One region of the Staphylococcus carnosus genome, then DNA from elsewhere that is predicted to be linked to it. Evidence: a T-box and tRNA genes for the amino acid it is inferred to sense, from the RefSeq annotation. Region 1 holds a T-box; the other holds one or more tRNA genes.

What was found. The T-box of region 1 lies ahead of serS (serine--tRNA ligase). A T-box ahead of a tRNA ligase gene usually reads a tRNA of that ligase, here a tRNA-Ser.
Region 2: it has a tRNA-Ser gene. The T-box ahead of serS (serine--tRNA ligase) is inferred to sense a tRNA for this amino acid. The anticodon was not compared.

The regions. Positions count from the first base shown of each region.
Region 1 covers NZ_UHCT01000001.1:10,255-21,048, forward strand. Annotated here, with positions in the region: gene DYE31_RS00040 (hypothetical protein) at 117-611, opposite strand; gene hutH (histidine ammonia-lyase) at 874-2,388, shown strand; T-box leader at 2,472-2,678, shown strand; gene serS (serine--tRNA ligase) at 2,769-4,055, shown strand; gene DYE31_RS00055 (hypothetical protein) at 4,331-4,552, opposite strand; gene DYE31_RS00060 (hypothetical protein) at 4,677-4,871, opposite strand; gene DYE31_RS00065 (DUF2232 domain-containing protein) at 5,094-6,020, shown strand; gene DYE31_RS00070 (DHH family phosphoesterase) at 6,035-8,002, shown strand; gene rplI (50S ribosomal protein L9) at 7,999-8,445, shown strand; gene dnaB (replicative DNA helicase) at 8,480-9,877, shown strand; gene DYE31_RS00085 (adenylosuccinate synthase) at 10,256-10,794, shown strand, end outside.
Region 2 covers NZ_UHCT01000001.1:1,147,614-1,158,407, reverse strand. Annotated here, with positions in the region: gene pckA (phosphoenolpyruvate carboxykinase (ATP)) at 1-1,043, shown strand, start outside; gene DYE31_RS05590 (alpha/beta hydrolase family protein) at 1,093-1,872, opposite strand; gene ytkD (RNA deprotection pyrophosphohydrolase) at 1,856-2,329, opposite strand; gene yidD (membrane protein insertion efficiency factor YidD) at 2,418-2,672, shown strand; gene menC (o-succinylbenzoate synthase) at 2,669-3,676, opposite strand; gene menE (o-succinylbenzoate--CoA ligase) at 3,680-5,068, opposite strand; gene DYE31_RS05565 (hypothetical protein) at 5,184-5,906, opposite strand; gene DYE31_RS05560 (hypothetical protein) at 6,090-6,614, shown strand; gene DYE31_RS05555 (LptM family lipoprotein) at 6,882-7,520, shown strand; tRNA gene DYE31_RS05550 (tRNA-Ser) at 7,622-7,710, opposite strand; tRNA gene DYE31_RS05545 (tRNA-Glu) at 7,772-7,843, opposite strand; tRNA gene DYE31_RS05540 (tRNA-Asn) at 7,845-7,919, opposite strand; tRNA gene DYE31_RS05535 (tRNA-Gly) at 7,931-8,004, opposite strand; tRNA gene DYE31_RS05530 (tRNA-His) at 8,016-8,091, opposite strand; tRNA gene DYE31_RS05525 (tRNA-Phe) at 8,111-8,183, opposite strand; tRNA gene DYE31_RS05520 (tRNA-Asp) at 8,196-8,271, opposite strand; tRNA gene DYE31_RS05515 (tRNA-Met) at 8,288-8,361, opposite strand; gene DYE31_RS05505 (class I SAM-dependent methyltransferase) at 8,759-9,382, opposite strand; gene DYE31_RS05500 (transcription repressor NadR) at 9,554-10,090, opposite strand; gene DYE31_RS05495 (cysteine desulfurase family protein) at 10,077-10,794, opposite strand, start outside.

The DNA of each region.
Region 1 (10,794 bases):
ACTTTATTAACGATGAAAGAATGTGTGAAAAACGTGATAACGAGTAGTGTGAAATACATTTGAACATAAAAAAGCCGAAGTCTGGATAAAGACTTCAGCGCAATAAACAAATTAAATTATTTAAAATGTTTTCTGAATGTGATGATTGTACCGAATGCAATGAATAAACCTGCTACGATTGTCATAACAGTTGTATCTGCACTATCTTGTCCAGTATCAGGAAGCGGTTCAATGTTTTGTCTCGGTTGTGCTTTAGATTCTACAGGTATGCCATGCGTATTTAAGTAGTCTTTTCCCTCTCTCGGAATAATAACTTCGCCATAAGCAGGCTGATCTTTAGCTGCTTCAATTGTACTTTCAACATAGTCGCGATATGAAGTTTGATAGCTGTTGATAGAACCGATGCCGCCGCCTTCTCCTAAATTAGAACCGTTTAGTCTGGCTTGCAGCAAATTGTCGTGCTGTGTTTGCCATTCTGAAGGTGTAGCGAGTTGAATGTCTGTTTTTTCGTTATCTTCTGCTGCATCTGCTTGATTGAACAATGAAGTCGAACTGCCCATGAATAATGAAGTTGCAATGATAGATGAAACAATCAACTTAGAATTCCTCAATGGATGACACTCCTCTACTTTTTTTGTCACTTGGAGTGTATCATCAAAAGATATATTATTTGCGTCATTTACAGAATCCATACCATATCATGAAGGAGGATTCATAAACTTAAATACTACTTAAGATAGAAAAGGTTTTAGCTTGTTAAATTAGTGACGTATTACCATGCTACGGCTTTGCTGAAATCTATTGTCCCTCTCTGAATGTAAGCGTATACTTGTGATAATTGTAAGTTCTTATTTTACTAAGGGGGTAATTCAATTGACATTAGAATTAAACGGAGCGTCGCTCTCAATTGAAGACATAAAAGATTTTTTACATCAGCAAGATCAAGTTGCAATCTCATCTGATGCACTGGAGCGTGTTAAGAAGAGTCGTGCAATTGTAGAAGATATTATTAAAAATAAAGAAACAATCTATGGTATTACTACAGGATTTGGTTTATTCAGTGATGTCTTGATTGATCCAGGCCAATATAATCAGCTGCAAGTGAATTTAATTCGTTCACATGCTTGTGGGACAGGTGACCCATTCTCGCATGACGTTGCACTTGTGATGATGATATTACGTTTAAATACAATGTTAAAAGGCCATTCAGGTGTAACTACTGATTTGGTAGATCAATTGATTTATTTCATTAATCATCGCATTATCCCAATTATTCCACAGCAAGGTTCATTAGGTGCATCAGGTGATTTAGCACCGCTTTCTCATCTTGCGTTAGCATTAATTGGAGAAGGTAAAGTATATTATCAACAAGAAGAACGTGAAAGCAGCGAGGTACTTGAAGAATTAGGTCGTAAGCCGTTACAGTTATCTGCTAAAGAAGGATTAGCATTAATCAACGGTACACAAGCCATGACAGCACAAGGTGTTATTAATTGGATTGAAGCGGAATCATTAGCTTATCAATCTGAGTGGATTGCTTCATTGACGCATCAAGCATTAAACGGTATTACAGATGCTTATCGTCCTGAAGTGCATGATGTGCGTAACTTCCCAGAACAAAGCGCAGTGGCTGATCGTATGTTGTACTGGTTGGAAGATTCTAATTTAACGACACATCAAGGAGAAATCCGTGTTCAAGATGCTTATACATTACGTTGTATTCCTCAAGTACATGGTGCAAGCTTTGAAACTTTAAACTTTGTAAAAAAACAATTAGAACGTGAAATGAATGCAGCGAATGATAATCCGCTTATTTTCCATGAAGATGATGAAACACTTGTGATTTCAGGCGGAAACTTCCATGGTCAACCAGTGGCTTATGCATTAGATTTCTTAAAAGTAGCAGTCAGCGAATTAGGCAACATTGCAGAACGTCGTTTGGAACGTTTAGTCAATCCGCAACTTAATGGAGACTTACCTGCATTCTTAAGTCCAGAACCTGGTCTGCAAAGTGGTGCAATGATTATGCAATATGCAGCAGCAAGTCTTGTATCTGAGAATAAGACGTTAGCACATCCGGCGAGTGTAGATTCTATTCCATCATCAGCAAACCAAGAAGATCATGTGTCGATGGGAACGATTGCTTCTCGTCATGGTTATCAAATTGCGGATAATACAAGACGTGTATTAGCGATTGAATTAATTATTGCGTTGCAAGCTGTAGAGCTAAAAGGTATTGATAAATTATCGCCGCGTTCTCGCGAAAAATATGAGACGTTACGCAATATCACGCCTTCTATTACAGAAGATCGTCAGTTCCATAAAGACATTACAAAAGTAGCGCGATACTTGCAGCAAACGGCTTATACTGAAGTTGATTGTAAATAACATGAATTTTTATTGAATTCTGAAAAAGTTGAAAATACGTATTGCAAATTATAAAAACCTTTGCTATAGTGAACTTAAGTTAATAAGACATTGTTCGCAGGACAAGTAATCCTGGTAATTGATTTCAGAGAGCTTATGGTGAGTGTGAATAAGCAATCAATATCTGTGACGAATCTACCTGCTTATTGAAGGAACAACCGGTAATAACCGTTATTTTAGCGAGAGTGCAGTACTTATTTTATATTTGTACTGTTAAATAGGGTGGCAACACGTAGTACCACGTCCCTTGTAGGGGCGTGGTATTTTTTTATGTTTTTTGCCTCCTTATAGATTCAAATCAATTCACTTATTAGGTATATATTGGAAAGGATGACCGTATTATGTTAGATATCAAATTATTCAGAAACGAACCGGACTACTTAAAAGGAAAAGTTAAATTACGTGGTATGGATCCAAAAGTAGTAGACGAAGTTTTAGAACTAGACGGCAAACGTCGTGAGTTAATCGGTAAAGCAGAAGAAATGAAAGCGGAAAGAAACAGAGTCAGCAATGAAATTGCTGAGAAGAAACGCAACAAAGAAGATGCAGATGATGTAATTGCTGAAATGAGAAAATTAGGCGATGACATTAAAGAAGTGGATACTGAATTAAACGAAGTAGATGAAAAATTACAGTATAGATTATCTACAATCCCTAACGTTATGCATGATGATGTGCCTGAAGGTGACTCTGATGAAGAGAATATTGAAGTTAAAAAATGGGGTACACCTCGCCAATTCGATTTCGAAGCAAAAGCGCATTGGGATTTAATTGAAGAATTAGGAATGGCGAACTTTGACCGTGCTGCACGCGTTTCAGGTGCACGTTTCGTATTCTTAACTAATGAAGGTGCACAATTAGAACGTGCATTAATGAACTACATGCTTACTAAACATACAACACAACATGGTTATACAGAAATGATGGTACCTCAATTAGTAAATGCTAATTCTATGTATGGTACTGGTCAATTACCTAAGTTTGAAGAAGACTTGTTCAAAGTGGAAAAAGAAGGTTTATACATGATTCCTACAGCAGAGGTTCCACTTACTAACTACTACCGCGAAGAAGTTTTGTCTGCAGATCAATTGCCAGGCAAGTTCACTGCACAGTCAGCTTGCTTCAGAAGTGAAGCGGGTTCTGCCGGACGTGATACACGTGGTTTAATCCGTTTACACCAATTCGATAAAGTTGAGTTGGTACGTTTTGAAAAACCTGAAGATTCTTGGGATGCGTTAGAACAATTAACAAGCAACGCAGAAGCAATCTTAGAAGAACTTGAATTACCATATCGTCGTGTCATTCTTTGTACTGGCGACCTTGGATTCAGTTCAAGTAAAACTTATGACTTAGAAGTTTGGCTTCCAAGTTATGATGAATACAAAGAAATCAGCTCATGTTCTAACATGACAGATTTCCAAGCACGCCGTGCAAATATCCGATTCAAACGTGATAAAGATGCTAAACCAGAATTAGTTCATACATTGAACGGAAGCGGCTTAGCAGTCGGACGTACATTCGCGGCGATTGTTGAGAACTACCAAAATGCTGATGGTTCTATTACAATTCCTGAAGCATTAGTACCTTTCATGGGCGGAAAAACTAAAATCGGCCCAGCAACAAAATAAATGGGATCATCGAGTAGTTGGAAAACGAATTAAGATGATCCAACCTCGTTCCAATATATATTTACCTACCACTTTGAGTGCTGTACTTACCAATACAGCACTCATCTTTTTTATTTCCCAAAATATTATTTCCCGAGAATGCACAAAAAACCGATTACCTTATCCAGATAATCGGTATATCAGTATATGCTTAAAATAGCATGAAATCAACGTTCTTTAGTGTTCTGGAAGTCTAAGTTCAGACAAACGGAAGTCTGACCTTCTGTTATGTATACTCAACGCAATGTCGTTGAATCAAACGCATTCGAGAATAAGAATGCAACAAAACTAATTACGCTTAGAGTGAAGAAACCATAACCTAAAGGGATAAGGAAATCTCCAGCATTAAAGAAAATGAGTCCTGTAATTGTCATTCTAATTAATGCGTGTAAAACAAAACATAAAACACTGGCAAAAAATAATGCTAAACTACTTCCACCAAAAAGGACTTTCTGCATTTCGACTGGTGCTCCTTTTTAAATTTAAAACTTTTCTTAATTTTTAACATCTCAATTATAACGTGGTTTCTAACAGATTACGATAGATGTTTTAGGATTTTAACAAATAATTAATAAAACATAATTATTTAATAAAGTGTTGTATTAAGCTGCCGATTAATAAAATAATCATAGCGACAAGCACCATAATATTAGCGACAAGTGTCTGATATTGATTACGTAAATGTTTAGGTTTAGTAAGTTCTTTTAACAATATAGCCCATGCGATGAATAACAATAAAAATACAATCACGTATAAAATAATAGGTCCGATTGACATATGAAATCCCCCCTCACCTTTACATATTTCGAATAGCTTCTTTAATAAAATTGTACCTCAATTATTCTTCTGAAAACATGGGTAGAAGAATTATGCTTGATGATGTTAGTTGTAGGGTATCAATAGGTTAATCAACACTTGCAGCTACTTGTTTCTCTTAAGGTAAATCAAGTAGGTGATTCTTGCCAACTATGTTAAAATAATTCTTATAGTTACTAAAGTATAGGAGTGGCGAATTTGTTTGCAAAAATAGACTTCAAGGCGACGTTTCTAGCAACATTAACACTCATTGTTGTTGCTGCAGTCACCTATTTCCTGCCGCTTGCTGGACTGTTACTGTTCTTTGTTGCGACAGTACCTGGAATTATTCTTTGGCATAAGTCCCGCATGTCATTCGGCATAGGCGCGCTCATTACAGTTGTTTTAGTAGTATTTTTTGGAAGTGAGGGGCTTCTGAGCTACATCATTTTTGTCTTATTATTAAGTTTAATTGTAGGTCAGTTATTAAAAGAACGTACTTCTAAAGAACGCATACTTTATATTGCAACTACATATATGAGTATTTTAACGTTAGGCGCGTTTATGATGCTGCAAGTATTCAAGCGTATTCCGAATACCCAAGTACTCGTTAAACCGTCTAAAGAACAATTGTACGATATGATGGCAATGAGCGGATTGGATTCAGCTTCACGCGGTGTTTTAGAAGAGGGCTTCCGCCAAATGGCTGTTCAATTACCAAGTTATATCATCATCGTAATTTTCTTCTTGATTTTGATTAATTTGATTGTAACATTTCCGATTTTATGTAAATTCAAGATAGCAACACCTGTGTTCAGACCATTGTTTGTATGGCAATTCAATCGTGTATTAGCATATATTTACTTTGTCGTTCTATTATGTGTGATGTTCGCATCACAACCTGGAACTTTCCAAAGTATTGTATTGAATATGCAAGTGATTCTCTCATTTGTAATGTTTATTCAAGGTTTAAGCGTGATTGCGTTCTTTGCGAAAGTAAAACGTCTGCCGTCAGGTATTGGTATTTTATTAATGGTATTAGGCTTATTATTGACACCTGTTTTACCTGTAGTAGGACTGTTAGGTGTCGTTGATTTATGTTTCAACTTAAAACGATTTATCAAAAAATGATTTGAGGTGACAGAATGAATCGTCAATCCACTAAGAAAGCACTGATGATTCCCTTTTTATTAATGGTGTTAACTGCGATTGCAATTGTTGTAGTATGGTTTGTTTTTAACCAGCTTATTGCAGGTATCGCATCAGCAGTTTTACTCGTAATGATTTTTATCAGTGCATTTGCACTGCGCAATGGATTCTTACGTTTGGATAATTATGTAGATGATTTAAGCGGACAGATATCAGCAGGCAACAGCATCGCGATTAAAAGCTTGCCGATCGGTGTTATTATCCTAGATGAAAATGAGGATGTAGAATGGATGAACCATTTCATGTCTGATCGATTAGACCGTAATGTTATCTCAGATCCGATAAATGAAGTGTATCCCAACATTCTGAAACAATTAGAAAAAACACAAGAAATTGAAATTACAGATGGCAGTTATCATTATCGCGTACGTTATTCAGAAGAAGAACGTGTACTTTATTTCTTCGATATTACTGAAGAAGTGCACACGACTGAATTATATGAGGATTCTAAACCGATAATTGCGACACTGTTCTTAGATAACTACGATGAAATTACACAAAACATGAATGATACACAACGTTCTGAAATCAACTCTATGGTAACGCGTGTAATTAGCCGCTGGGCCTCTGAGTATGATATCTTCTTTAAACGTTATAGTTCAGATCAATTCGTAGCTTACTTGAATCAACGTATTTTATCTCAACTAGAAGATTCAAATTTTGATATCTTAAAACATTTACGTGAAAAAAGTGTTGGGTATCGTGCTCAATTAACACTGAGTATCGGTGTAGGTGAAGGATCAGAAAACTTGATTGATTTAGGTGAATTATCACAATCTGGTCTTGATCTTGCGTTAGGACGCGGAGGCGACCAAGTTGCAATCAAGCATATCAATGGTAACGTTCGCTTCTATGGCGGTAAGACTGACCCGATGGAAAAAAGAACGCGTGTACGTGCCCGTGTTATCTCTCACGCTTTAAAAGATATCTTGATGGAAGGCGACAAAGTAATCATCATGGGTCACAAACGTCCTGACTTGGATGCAATCGGTGCAGCAATCGGGGTTTCACGTTTTGCGATGATGAATAACTTAGATGCTTATATTGTCTTAAATGATGAAGATATCGATCCGACATTACGTCGTGTAATGGATGAAATCGATAAGAAACCTGAATTGAAAGATCGTTTCTTAACATCGGATGAAGCATGGGATATGATGACATCCAAAACAACATTAGTGATTGTAGATACACATAAACCAGAGATGGTATTAGATGAAAATATATTAAATAAAGCTAACCGCAAAGTGGTAATTGACCACCATCGTCGTGGTGAAAGCTTTATCTCTCACCCGCTCTTGGTATACATGGAACCTTATGCCAGCTCAACAGCAGAATTGGTAACAGAGTTGCTTGAATATCAACCGACAGAGCAACGTTTAACAAGACTTGAATCAACAATTATGTATGCGGGTATTATTGTAGATACAAGAAACTTTACATTACGTACTGGTTCAAGAACATTCGATGCGGCAAGTTACTTGCGTGCACACGGTGCAGATACGATTCTGACACAACATTTCTTGAAGGATGATATCGATACGTATATCAATCGTTCAGAATTAATCCGTACAGTGAAATTACAAGATCATGGGATTGCCATTGCACATGGTTCAAATGATAAAATCTACCATCCTGTAACAGTTGCACAAGCGGCAGATGAATTGTTAAGTTTAGATGGTGTAGAAGCTTCTTATGTTGTAGCACGAAGAGAAGATGACTTAGTTGGTATTTCAGCCCGCTCACTCGGTTCCATTAACGTTCAATTGACAATGGAAGCACTAGGCGGCGGCGGTCATTTAACAAATGCTGCAACTCAAATTAAAGGTGTATCAGTAGAAGAAGCAGTTAAACAATTACAACAAGCGATAGATGAACAAATGAGTAGGAGTGAAGAAGCATGAAAGTAATTTTTACACAAGATGTTAAAGGTAAAGGCAAAAAAGGCGAAGTTAAAGACGTACCAGTAGGTTATGCAAATAACTTCTTATTCAAGAAAAATGTTGCAGTTGAAGCAACACCAGGTAATTTAAAACAATTACAACAACAAAACAAACATGCTGAACAAGAAAGAGAACAAGAAATTGAAGACGCAAAAGCATTGAAGAAAAAATTAGAAGATATCGAAGTTGAAGTAACAGCTAAATCAGGCGAAGGCGGCAAACTTTTCGGTTCTGTCAGCACTAAACAAATCGCACAAGCATTACAAAAACAACACGATATCAAAATTGATAAACGCAAAATGGACTTGCCGAACGGTATTCATGCGTTAGGTTATACAAATGTACCGGTTAAATTAGATAAAGAAGTTGATGGTACAATTCGTGTCCATACTGTAGAACAATAAGTTTGAAATGGAATAAATCAGAGGTGTAATCATAATGGATGGAATGTACGAACAAAATCAAATGCCGCATAACAATGAGGCTGAACAATCTGTCTTAGGTGCCATTATTATTGATCCGCAGCTCATCGGGGAAACTCAGGGAGTCTTACTTCCTGAGTCCTTTTATAGAGGCGCACACCAACACATTTTCCGTGCGATGATGCACCTCTCTGAGGAAAATAGTGATATTGATGTCGTTACCTTGATGGATCAGCTGACATCAGAAGGAACATTAAGTGAAGCGGGCGGACCGCAGTACTTGGCTGAATTAGCCAACAAAGTACCGACGACCCGCAATATTGAATATTATCGAGAAATCGTCTTTAAGCTTGCGGCAAAACGTAATTTGATTCGTGTTGCTGATCAAATCGCAAAAGACGGTTATGATACAGAGCTTGAATTAGATGATATTTTAAGTGATGCAGAAAGAAAAATTTTAGAGTTATCTTCCCAAAGAGAATCTGAAGGATTCAAAGATATCAGAGATGTCTTAGGCCAGGTTTATGAGAATGCTGAAGAACTTGATCAAAATAGTGGTCAAACACCGGGTATTCCAACTGGATATCGAGATTTAGACCAAATGACAGCGGGTTTCAACCGAAATGATTTAATCATTTTAGCAGCCCGTCCGTCAGTAGGTAAGACTGCCTTCGCTTTAAATATCGCACAAAAAGTTGCGACTAACGAAGGCAACTATACTGTTGGTATCTTCTCTTTAGAGATGGGTGCTGACCAACTTGCCACACGTATGATTTGTAGTTCAGGCAACGTAGACTCTAACCGTTTACGTACAGGTACAATGACTGAAGAAGACTGGAATCGTTTTACGGTTGCTGTCGGTAAGTTATCAAGAACAAAAATCTTTATTGATGATACACCAGGTATCCGTATTACAGATTTACGTTCGAAATGCCGTCGTTTAAAACAAGAACACGGTTTAGATATGATTGTAATCGACTACTTGCAGTTGATTATGGGAAGCGGTTCTCGTATGTCAGACAACCGTCAACAAGAAGTATCTGAGATATCTAGAACACTCAAAGCCATCGCACGTGAACTAGAATGTCCTGTTATCGCATTAAGTCAGTTATCTCGTGGCGTTGAACAAAGACAAGATAAACGTCCGATGATGAGTGATATCCGTGAATCTGGATCAATTGAGCAAGATGCTGATATTGTAGCTTTCTTATATCGTGATGACTATTATAATCGTGAAGGTGACGAAGATGATGATGACGCCGGTATGGAACCTGTCACAAATGACGATAATGGTGAAATCGAAGTCATTATAGCTAAGCAGCGTAACGGCCCGACAGGAACTGTGAAACTGCACTTCATGAAACAATATAATAAATTTACAGATATCGATTATGCACATGCAGATATGATGTAGAGATGAAAATATCTACTCAAAGTGCCAATAATTAATTGAGGTTGAAATTAAAGTTTCAGCCTCTTTTTTATATTTAAAGAGAAATTTTCAAGACAATAAAAAAATATTTTTACGTACAATTATGGTAGTTAAGTGTTTATTGTACGGTTTTTAGTCTATTTATAAGATGAAAATTGTCAATAAGTATGTGTGGTATTTTTTGGGGGAATAGATTTGAAACACCAATGATAAAAGGATTATAGGCTTTTGGAAGTATTTTCGTGATATCAAAATTTGTCTTAAAACTGTAAAAAATAATGTTCGCTTTCTATTTGCATTACACGCTTACAATTGATAGAATACTTAATGGTTAATTGAGAATAACTTGGAGGTGCTCTTATGTCATCAATCGTAGTTGTTGGGACACAATGGGGAGACGAAGGTAAAGGTAAAATTACAGACTTTTTAGCAGAACAAGCAGACGTGATTACACGTTTTTCAGGCGGTAATAACGCTGGCCATACTATCAAATTCGGCGGCGAAACTTACAAATTGCACTTAGTACCATCAGGCATTTTTTATCAAGATAAACTTTCAGTGATTGGTAACGGTGTAGTTGTAGATCCTGTTGCTTTATTGAAAGAGTTGGATGCTTTAAATGAACGCGGTATTCCAACAAATAATTTGCGCATTTCAAACCGTGCTCAAGTTATTTTGCCTTACCACTTATTACAAGATGAGTATGAAGAACGTCTTCGCGGCGACAACAAAATCGGTACAACTAAGAAAGGTATCGGCCCAGCATACGTTGATAAAGCACAAAGAATCGGAATCCGTATGGCGGATTTATTAGACAAAGAAACTTTTGAAAAATTATTAAAATCAAACCTTGAATATAAATCAGCATACTTTAAAGGTATGTTTAATGAAGAAGCACC
Region 2 (10,794 bases), 1.1 Mb from region 1:
AACACCGTATCATTCTTATTGGGGGAACTGAATATGCAGGTGAAATGAAAAAAGGTATTTTCTCAGTTATGAACTACTTATTACCTCAACAAGATATTATGAGTATGCATTGCTCTGCTAACGTAGGCGAAAAAGGCGATGTTGCTTTATTCTTCGGTTTATCAGGTACAGGTAAAACAACTTTATCTGCAGCACCAGATCGTAAATTAATCGGTGACGATGAACATGGTTGGAACAAAAATGGTATCTTCAATATTGAAGGCGGCTGCTATGCTAAAGCAATCAATCTTTCAAAAGAAAAAGAACCTCAAATTTATGATGCTATTCGTTACGGTACAATTTTAGAAAACGTAGTTGTTGAAGAAGATGGAAATGTTGACTTCGATGATAATAAATACACAGAAAATACACGTGCAGCATATCCGATCGATTATATCGATAACATTGCAAAACCTTCAAAAGCTGCGCATCCTAATACAATTTTATTCTTAACTGCAGATGCATTCGGAGTATTGCCTCCAATCTCTAAATTAACTAAAGAACAAGCATTATATCATTTCTTAAGTGGATTCACTTCAAAATTAGCTGGTACAGAACGTGGTATTACAGAACCAGTACCTTCATTCTCAACATGTTTCGGTGCACCATTCTTGCCATTAAATCCGAAGAGATATGCTGAATTGCTTGGTCAATTAATCGATAAGCATGAAGTTGAAGTATATTTAGTTAACACTGGTTGGACTGGTGGTAAATACGGCGTTGGTCGTCGTATCAGCTTAAAATATACACGTCGTATGGTAGATGCAGCGATTAAAGGCGAATTAAAAAATGCTGAATTCGAAAAAGATGAAGTATTCGGATTAAGTGTACCTAAAGATATTAAAGACGTTCCAAAATCCATCTTACAACCTATTAATGCTTGGAGTAATCAAGATGCTTACCGTGAACAAGCACAAGATTTAATTTCACGTTTCGTAGAAAACTTCAAAAAATTCGGCGATGACAGTAAAGATATTGCTGAACAAGGTGGATTTAAAGCTTAATAAATGCATTTTCAAACCCGGAAAGGATTCATATCCATTCCGGGTTTTCTCATACCTTATTATTTTCCTGTTCAACATTTTCCATCCATTGATGAATCACTTTAAGTACTTCGCTTAGTGCTTTAGGTCTCGGAACATGACCTTCTTCCATTTGATAAAATGTTTGGTAATTATGACCTATTTTCTCTAAATACTCTTCTAAATGATAACCTTGGTGTATCCCTACTTGATGATCTTTACCGCCATGGACAATCAGTATAGGAGGACTATTTGAATTAATATATTGCAAAGCCTCTCGTTTTTGATAAGCTTCTTCATCTTTTTTAGGATGCCCTACCATTCGCCGCAACATTCCACGTAAGTCTACACGTTCTTCATACATTAAATGTAAATCTGTAACACCGCCCCAAATGATATAACTATTTGCTGGCAAATGCTGAAATGCTAATAATCCTTGCAATCCACCACGTGAAAAACCAACAACATGAACGTATGCATCAGGATATAGTGATTTTAATATATCCATTGCTTTTGTCACATCGTGCAAGTCTTTTCCTGAAAACTCATCTCTTCCTTCACTGCCGTTATTGCCTCTGTAGTAAGGACCGAATACTAATGTATTAGGATCTGAAAATTGCAATAGTCGACCAGTGCGGACACGTCCGACTTTCCCTTTTCCGCCACGCAAATAAATTACAATCCGTTTTACATCTTGCTTTGGAGTAAGCATAAGACCTTTGACATTCAGCTGATCGACTCTATAAGTTACTTCTTCGCCGATGTGTGTCTTTAAATCAATCGGCATGCGTTTTTTATTGATAAAGTCCAAGTTGATTCACTCTTTCCGCACATTTTAATATCACTTCATCTGTGAGCAAATAGCTCTTTTCATGCTCATCAATCGCATCCAAAGTATGAACTATTACTGGTCCATTTGTTTCTAAATAATCTTGTTTACTTTCAATTTTTTTCACATTCACAGCAAATACATCTTTTGTAAACCATCTTTTGCCGTTCGGATGATATACAGTATATTGCGCAATATACTGCATATCTTGAACAATTGCACCCGTTTCTTCAAATAATTCACGCTTTATCGCATTTTCACTTGTTTCATTCTTTTCTATTTTACCGCCAGGAAATTCTATACCACGCTTTTTATGGTTTGTTAATATATACTTCCCTTGATATAGCGGTATTGCAAGAACGTGTTCTCCATTTGCTTGATCATCAGGATTTGTAAATTGCATCTCAATCTTATTATTAAATTGATCATTAGTAATCACGTTCTATCACATTCCTTTGGTTAATATGCTAAAATATAAATCGTTATGAGTTGGATTTACTTTATTCTAAAGAGTTGGAGGGATAACATTGAAAAAACTCTTTCTCGGCTTGATTTGGGTGTATCAACGGTTTATATCACCGCTTACTCCTCCATCTTGTCGTTTCTATCCTACTTGTTCTAATTATACAAAAGAAGCAATTGAAGTACATGGTCCTATTAAAGGCGCATGGTTAGGTATAAAACGTATTTCAAAATGTCATCCGCTTCATAAAGGTGGTTTCGATCCTGTTCCTTTGAAAAAGGACAATAACCACCAACATTGCGAACACCATCATCATTAATAACGTTTCAACTGATTTTTGTTGATTACTGGGGGCACAAATTCAATGTGTCCCTTGTTTAATATACCGTTCTTTTCTGTAAACTCTTCTGCAAAATAGTAACCATATGGCGTAATATCACCAGGATAATCACCTAATCGACTAAGGTACGCTGTGAAATAACGACTGAGTCCATATTCATACATACCTCCTATAACTACTTTAATACTTCTCTGCTGTAATATTTTAATAGCTTCCAACATACGATCTATACCACCTAGGCGAAATGGCTTTAATATAACGATATCGACATTGTACGCTTCAATATATCGAAGAATTGATGCTATATCTACAGCTTTTTCATCTAGTGCTACAGGCGGAATCGTCTCTTTTTCTACATGTTTCAAACTATTTAAGTGTCTAAAAGGTTCTTCAATGTATATAATATCAAAACTGCTTTTGATTCCTTGCAATATTGAAATATCATCTTGATCCAGTGATTCGTTAGCATCTAATGCCAGAAGTGGAGATGATTGCAATCGCTGTAGCTTTTTTAAATCATCAACTACATTATCTGACCATTTCAACTTAACCCTTTTGGGTTCTGTTTTTTGTAGTACTTCGAACTGTTTATCAGATAATCCACTTGCTGTCGCACCATATTCAACAGAAAATGATTCCAAATTATAAAATGCTTGATAGAGAGCCATAGCTGCAGTACTTCTTGCAGCTGGTTGCGTTGATATTTTATCTAAAATTGTTTGGGCTGCATTAAAATCATCAATATCTTTACCCAATACTTCTTCATCAAACCAGGATTTCAATGCGTTATGCACAGATGTTATCGTTTCTTTATCGTACCAATCTGTTTCAAAGGCATTGCATTCACCAAAGTAACTGCAGCCTTCTTGATCAATCAATTCAGCGATTAACACCTTTCGCGTATCCATTTCAACCTTAGGTGTTTTAATAGGATTTTTAAAAGGCGCTTCAAAAATATAAAAATTTATCGTTTTAAATCTCATTTTTTATTCCTCAATTGAACCACGTTTCAACTTTCCAGTAGAAGTATAAGGTAAAGTATCTACGCGCTGATAAGTTTTCGGCACTTTATATTTTGCTAATTCTTGTTGTAAAAAATATTGGAGTTTATTTTTATCAATATCGGATTCACTCACATAATACAATTTCGGTACTTGTCCCCATTCTATATCCTCGACACCGATACACATCGCATCATTCACATTTTTATAACGTTTAGCAGCACTCTCAATTTCAAATGGATAAATATTTTCTCCCCCGCTGATGATTAGATCCTTTCGACGATCATAAATCATCACATTGTCTTCTGAATCAATTTTAGCAATATCACCTGTTTTAAAATAACCATTTTCGAAAGTATCTGTTAAATTTTTCGGATATAGATATCCATTAATTACATTGTCACCTTTTATCAAAAGTTCTCCATGGCCTTCATGATTAGGTTTGGTGATTTTGACATCTACATTTGGGCTCGGTTTGCCAACTGTGTCTGGATTGAATTTCAACATAGCAGGAGAAGCGGTTAAAAATTGTGAACAAGTTTCTGTCATACCAAATGAATTATAAATTGGTAAATGATTCTGGAGAGCCTCTTCAATTAAAGCGTGAGAAAGTTTAGCACCGCCCAAGAGTATTTTTTCTAAATGATAAGGTTCAGTTAATCCTGCATCCATCATCCATTTCAAAGTTTGCGGTACAAGTGAAATGTGTGTAATATTTTCACCCTTAATAATTTCAAGTATTTGATCTGCATCAAATTTATTCACAATTCTAACTGTAAAACCTTCAATCATACTTCGCAATAAGACGCTCAAACCTGAGATATGATATATCGGCAATACAGATAACCATTTGGTATTTTGATCGAAACCTAAACTTTCTTTACATCCGGTTGCACTGGCAAGATGATTATTAAAAGTTTGCGGCACTGCTTTTTGTAGTCCTGTTGTGCCTGAGGTAAACATGATTGAAGCGATTCGTTCTAAATCCATAGGAATTTCATATGTTTCAGTTCCTCGCTTCGCTTCGAGCTCTGACCATGAAATAATATTGAAACCATCTATATTTAACGGAAGGATTGCGATAATCGTATCAGTATCTACGGATTTTAATTGTGCAGTTATTTCTTTATCCGTTAATCTTGTATTAATCATTACTGCCTCAATTCCCGCTAACCAAGCACCATAAATAATGAGAGCTGAATCAAGACGGTTATCTATATAAAATGCGATACGTTTTCGATTAAGTTGGTGCAATACATGTGCATATTGTAAAGCCGTTTTATAAACGTTCATATATGTAAGTTGTGTGTTGTGATCTTCAAGTGCAATGTTTTCAGGAACTTTTTCTGCACTTTGTTTTAACCATAAATCCATCAATTTTCCTCCTTATTTCTCTGCACTTTCTATTTTATCAAAGAATATATACTTACGATGCTATTCTGTTTTAAAACATAATAAACCCGAGAGTTGATACTCCCGGATTTACAGTTTAATTAAATAATTGATTAAGTTTATCTTTAATACTTTGTAATTTACTGTCAATATCATTAAGCAGCCCGTCTACTTTAGATTGATTTTCACCATTTTGTTGGGCTTGATTAGCCTCTTTTAATTTATCTACCGCATTCTGATATTGATCAGTTAAGTTATTATCACCATTATTTGTTGCTTTATCTTTCAATTGATTGACTTCACTTTGCGCAGAATCAATTGCATTTTGACTATTTTGTCCGTTTTGGATATTATTTTTAGCACTTTCAATCTTTTCTTTGATTACCGTTTCTTTTTCTTTAATAACTTCTTTATAGTTGTTAGTCACATTAGGTTTATTTTGATTATTAGATTGTTGTGCTTGTTCTGACTGTTGATTTTGGTTTGCAGTTTGATCATCGTTTTTCGGTTGCATCATGTTCCTTACGATAAAGATGGCAACAACAATTAATAAGATGACTACAATTGCTGCTAACCATTTTTTTCCTTTGTTGCTTTTACGATTTTCTTCTTCTAACATACGTTCTCTGCGATAATCGCGTTCGTTATAATAACGGCCGTCTTCATCTGAACGACGACGGTATTCTGCTTCTCGACTATCTTCATGAGGTCTGTCATACTCACCATCTCTATAGTCATCTCGGTTATTACGGTAATAATCATCGCGACGATTATCTCTGTGATTATCATAATCATGATTATTTCGATCAGATCTTCTCATTTTAAATCACCTTATTTCCATTTTTTATTTAGTGAAAAATTAATATTTATTACCTTTAGTATACCATTTAACAAAAAGATAACCCTCGTATAAAAGTCCTATATGTTAAAATATTCCGCATTGCGATGGTGCCTAATTTATAAGATAATAGTTTAGATACTTGTTTGAAATGAGGGAACATAATTGCATTCAAAACCACCAAAAAATTTTAATTATTACATTAAATATACGATAACATGTCTGCTTGTTTTTATCATTATTTACTTTTTATATGTCAATTACGGTACAAATCTTTTCCAATTGGATGTTCCTAAAAATTCTTCGATGTACTACCTTATTCATTTAGATTGGAAAGGTTATGCAAATGCATATACTGCTACTTTAACCACTATTATTATCCCTTTATTATTAATTGGTTTAGTACTTTTTCTTTTGTCTAGAATAATAAACGGGCGATTAAAAAAGATATTGTTAAAAGTATTGCCAATCGTAATCTTTTCAGCATTATTTGCGTTGATTTTCATTCCACTCTTGTTTGTGTTGAATGTAACACATTTTTCTTTTATTGCTACGTTTTTATCTTTTTTAGCCCTATCTAAACCAGCTATGGTCAAAATGTATCATTTTAGCCGAAAAAGTGTCAGTGAGATTAACCAACCCATTTCTATAGAAGAACTTAAAGAAAAAGAATCTAACAAGCCAAAATAAAAAAAGTAACCACGGTAGCTAGTCTTGTACACTACTGTGGTTATTTCATGTTGGTATTACATGATAAATCTCAACTTATTTCATAGTGTTTTATGGTGTTGAAGTTCGTTTCGATATTTATTTTTCGCAATTTTCAAAATATTAATTGAAATTTAGTTCATTATTATTTATGATTATTAATAAATAGCACGATAGTTCTACAAAACATTATCATTACCCCTGTTTTATTCTCTAAATTACAAATAAAAATAGAATAGAGGAAAAATCATGAAAAAACTTATATGGTTGTTTTTAGTTAGTCTCATTGTGTTAGCTGGTTGCGGTGAAAAAGGAAAAGATCATAGTCAAGAAAATCAGAAGCCGGAAATTAAAAAATACAGTTACCACCCTATCGGTACTGAAGAAGAAGTTAAAGATAAAGCTGCTAAAGTCAGAGACGAAAAACGAAACGGCAAATTTGATTCTAGTAAATATTATGATGATTATGAGTATGGCCAAATTTTTCAAAGAGAGGCACAACCTCTTACGGATACCAATTCTAAGGTTCATCAAATGGTCAATAATTTGAAGCAAAATGATGACCGTATTGATGAGGCTGATACTAAAGAAGTGAAATCAGAAATAGATCCAGCATTGAAAGAATTGAAACAAGCATTGGATGATAGAAAAAATAGAGACAAAGAAGTTCCTACACAATTTAAAGATATGGATGAGAATTACTTTAAATCCATTGAAATTTTTTATAACTCCTTCAAAGACCTTGAAAATGTCATCGAGCATAAAAAACAATTTTCTAAACATGAATTAATCGAACAAACTGATGTTTTTAAACATAACATGGACGTTTCGGAAAAATATTTTAGATACACAACTAAATTGATTGAAGCAGCACGCCAATCCTACTAACTATAACGAATAAAATTTTCATCAGCACGGTTTTATATCTAATTCAAAAACCCCTTTGCTTTCATGTAATAAGACAGAAAACAAAGGGGTCTAAAATTGAGCGGAGAGTGAGGGATTCGAACCCTCGAGACGCTTGTGGCGCCTACACACTTTCCAGGCGTGCTCCTTCGGCCAGCTCGGACAACTCTCCATTTATTAAAATTTATGTAATTAAATAAAAAATCAGAAACGATACTTCGTTTCTGATTGAATGACTCCTACGGGACTCGAACCCGTGTTACCGCCGTGAAAGGGCGGTGTCTTAACCGCTTGACCAAGGAGCCATGGCTCCACAGGTAGGACTCGAACCTACGACCGATCGGTTAACAGCCGATAGCTCTACCACTGAGCTACTGTGGATTAATTAAAAATGGAGCGGGTGATGGGAATCGAACCCACAACATCAGCTTGGAAGGCTGAGGTTTTGCCATTAAACTACACCCGCATTAACGATTATGGGGCGGCTGATGGGAATCGAACCCACGAATGTCGGAACCACAATCCGATGTGTTAACCACTTCACCACAACCGCCAGACAAAGTTTAAAAGAATGGTTCAGGACAGAGTCGAACTGCCGACACATGGAGCTTCAATCCATTGCTCTACCAACTGAGCTACTGAACCTTATATTTAAAATGGCGGTCTCGACGGGAATCGAACCCGCGATCTCCTGCGTGACAGGCAGGCGTGTTAACCGCTACACTACGAGACCAGAGAAAAACTATGTATTGCGGGAGGCGGATTTGAACCACCGACCTTCGGGTTATGAGCCCGACGAGCTACCGAACTGCTCCATCCCGCGGTAATATTATTAGTAATTTGAACTACTTTATTAGTATATCATGTATTGTTAAGTAATGTCAAATCTTTTTTTAACAAAATATGAATTTTATTTTTAAAACTTAAATCTTGTTTCGTATTTGTAATCTCTTTTTTCAAGACAATAACTAGTATATTAACTTTTATCCCTTGAGTCAACCACATTCCAACATAAATAAGTGTAATAAATATATAATTACTATAAATTTTTATTTTTAGTGAGCAATTGACCACAATTCTGCTTGTTTTTTATCATTTGCTCCTTAACTTTACGTTTAAATTTCTTATATTTTTAAGTTAATCTCCCCTATTTCATAAATAAAAAGATCGAAAAAAGCATTTATAGCTTTATTCCGACCTTTTTGATGCTGAATAACTATTTATTTTGAAATAGTGGCTAACCAAGCAAATTTATTTTTTTGTACCATATCTAAATTCAATCCTAGATCATTTACAATATCTTTTAAGTTTTCAATATAAGTGTAATACTCAGTTTGTAAATCCTCAGTTAAGTTATAGAATTCTTGATTGTTATAATATTTAATTAAGTCTTGCTTGTATTTTTCACTTTCAAACATGGTATCTAAGATTAATAATTTTCCATCATCTGTTAATGAGTGCATCATTGTTTTGATTGCATCAGATTTTTCTTCTGGTTTTACATGATGGAACGCAAACGAAGTTACAATATAATCGAATGGTTGATCAAATGGTATATCAAAGAAATGACCATATTGTACATCCAAATTTTTAGTTTCATTCGCAATTGCTCTCATATCATCAGATGGATCTATAGCTGACACCTCTCTGCCTTTATCTTTTAACATCAGTGTTAAATTACCAGTACCAGCACCAATCTCAAGCACTCTGCCTTCTGCTGTACTTGCAAGTTCATTCAACATTTCAGAATAATTGATAAAGACATCTCTATATTCTTCGTTCTCCCCGTTAACAGTGGCATCATATTCTGGTGCCCACTTTTTAAAAATTTCCATAAATTCCATTTCCCGATAACACCTCAATTCCGAGTATTTCGATATATATTATAGCTCATAAGTATTTCAAAAACAAAACAAATTATCCACAATATAAAAGTTTTAATACTCTGAATTTAAATGCAATTCTAATATTTTTGCGAAAATAAAAACACCAACATAATGCTGGTGCTTTATCAATTACTCTACTATTTCTTCAGTATTAGCAATAAATCCTTGTTGTTCTAAATCTGCAATCGCATTTTCCAAAATCTTTTCAGTATCCGCTGAAATTGTATGCAGATGAAAACCATCTGTCAATTTTGCTAACATTGTACCTTTAAACTTTGTCATTTCTTCTATAAACGTTGTAATATCTTCTTGTGTTTCAATCATCAATTCTGCTCTAATATTTCCATAGACTGGATGTTCTACGGATACATCATCTACCATTGCACCATTCTCAACAATGATAGACAGTTCTTTTTCCATTTCATCAAAATCATGTTGGCACATAATTAAACGTTTATGTGCTTTTCCTTGAGGTTCTATATCTAAAAAGTATCCTTTGCTTGTAGAATTGATTGCATAATCTTTTGTTTTTAAGTGAGAGATATCTTTCACAATAATTTGGCGAGAAACACCAAATCTCTGGCTTAATTCCGATCCTTTAATCGGTTCACTTGTCATTTTTAACAGTTCTACAATTTCCTCTCTTCTTTCATCAGCTTGGCTCATCTAGGGCCACCTCTTTTAATATATTCTCTAACTGATCAAAACATTGATCTATTTCATTTAGCGTTGTATTTTTTGAAAAAGAAACTCTAACATACTGATCTGCTTCATGTTGTGTTGTTTCAATTTTATGCACTAATCCGTCACTTAATAATAAACCATGACCACATGCTGTTCCAGTAGAAATACATACATTTCTGCTTGAAAGTGTCTGCATAACATATTGACCTTCATAAAAAGGTGTCAACATCCCTAAAATATGCGGCGCATGAAGGTCATATTCCAAAATTGTAAAACCTGCTGTTTTTGCACGTTTTTTTGCATGCTGATATAAGTTTAATAAATGTTCATGTTGAGGATTCAGAGATAAAGCTTTTGTCATCGCTAAAATACTTGGTACATCTAACGTGCCATTTCTAGTACCCTCTTCATGAAAATAATGAATATTAATAGGTCTTACAGATTTATGTTCAATCAGTAATGCTCCGCTTCCCTTTGTCCCATTAAACTTATGTCCTGAAAAAGTATAAGAAGAAAACTTATCGATATTGATATCTGAAACTTTATGAACAGCTTGAACACCATCTACATGAAGCGGTATATTTTGAGTTTCTCCAATCAGTGCGATTTCATTTACAGGCAATTTATAACCTGTTTCTGAACTAACATGCTGTGCAACTAACAAAACCGTTTCATCTGTTATTAAA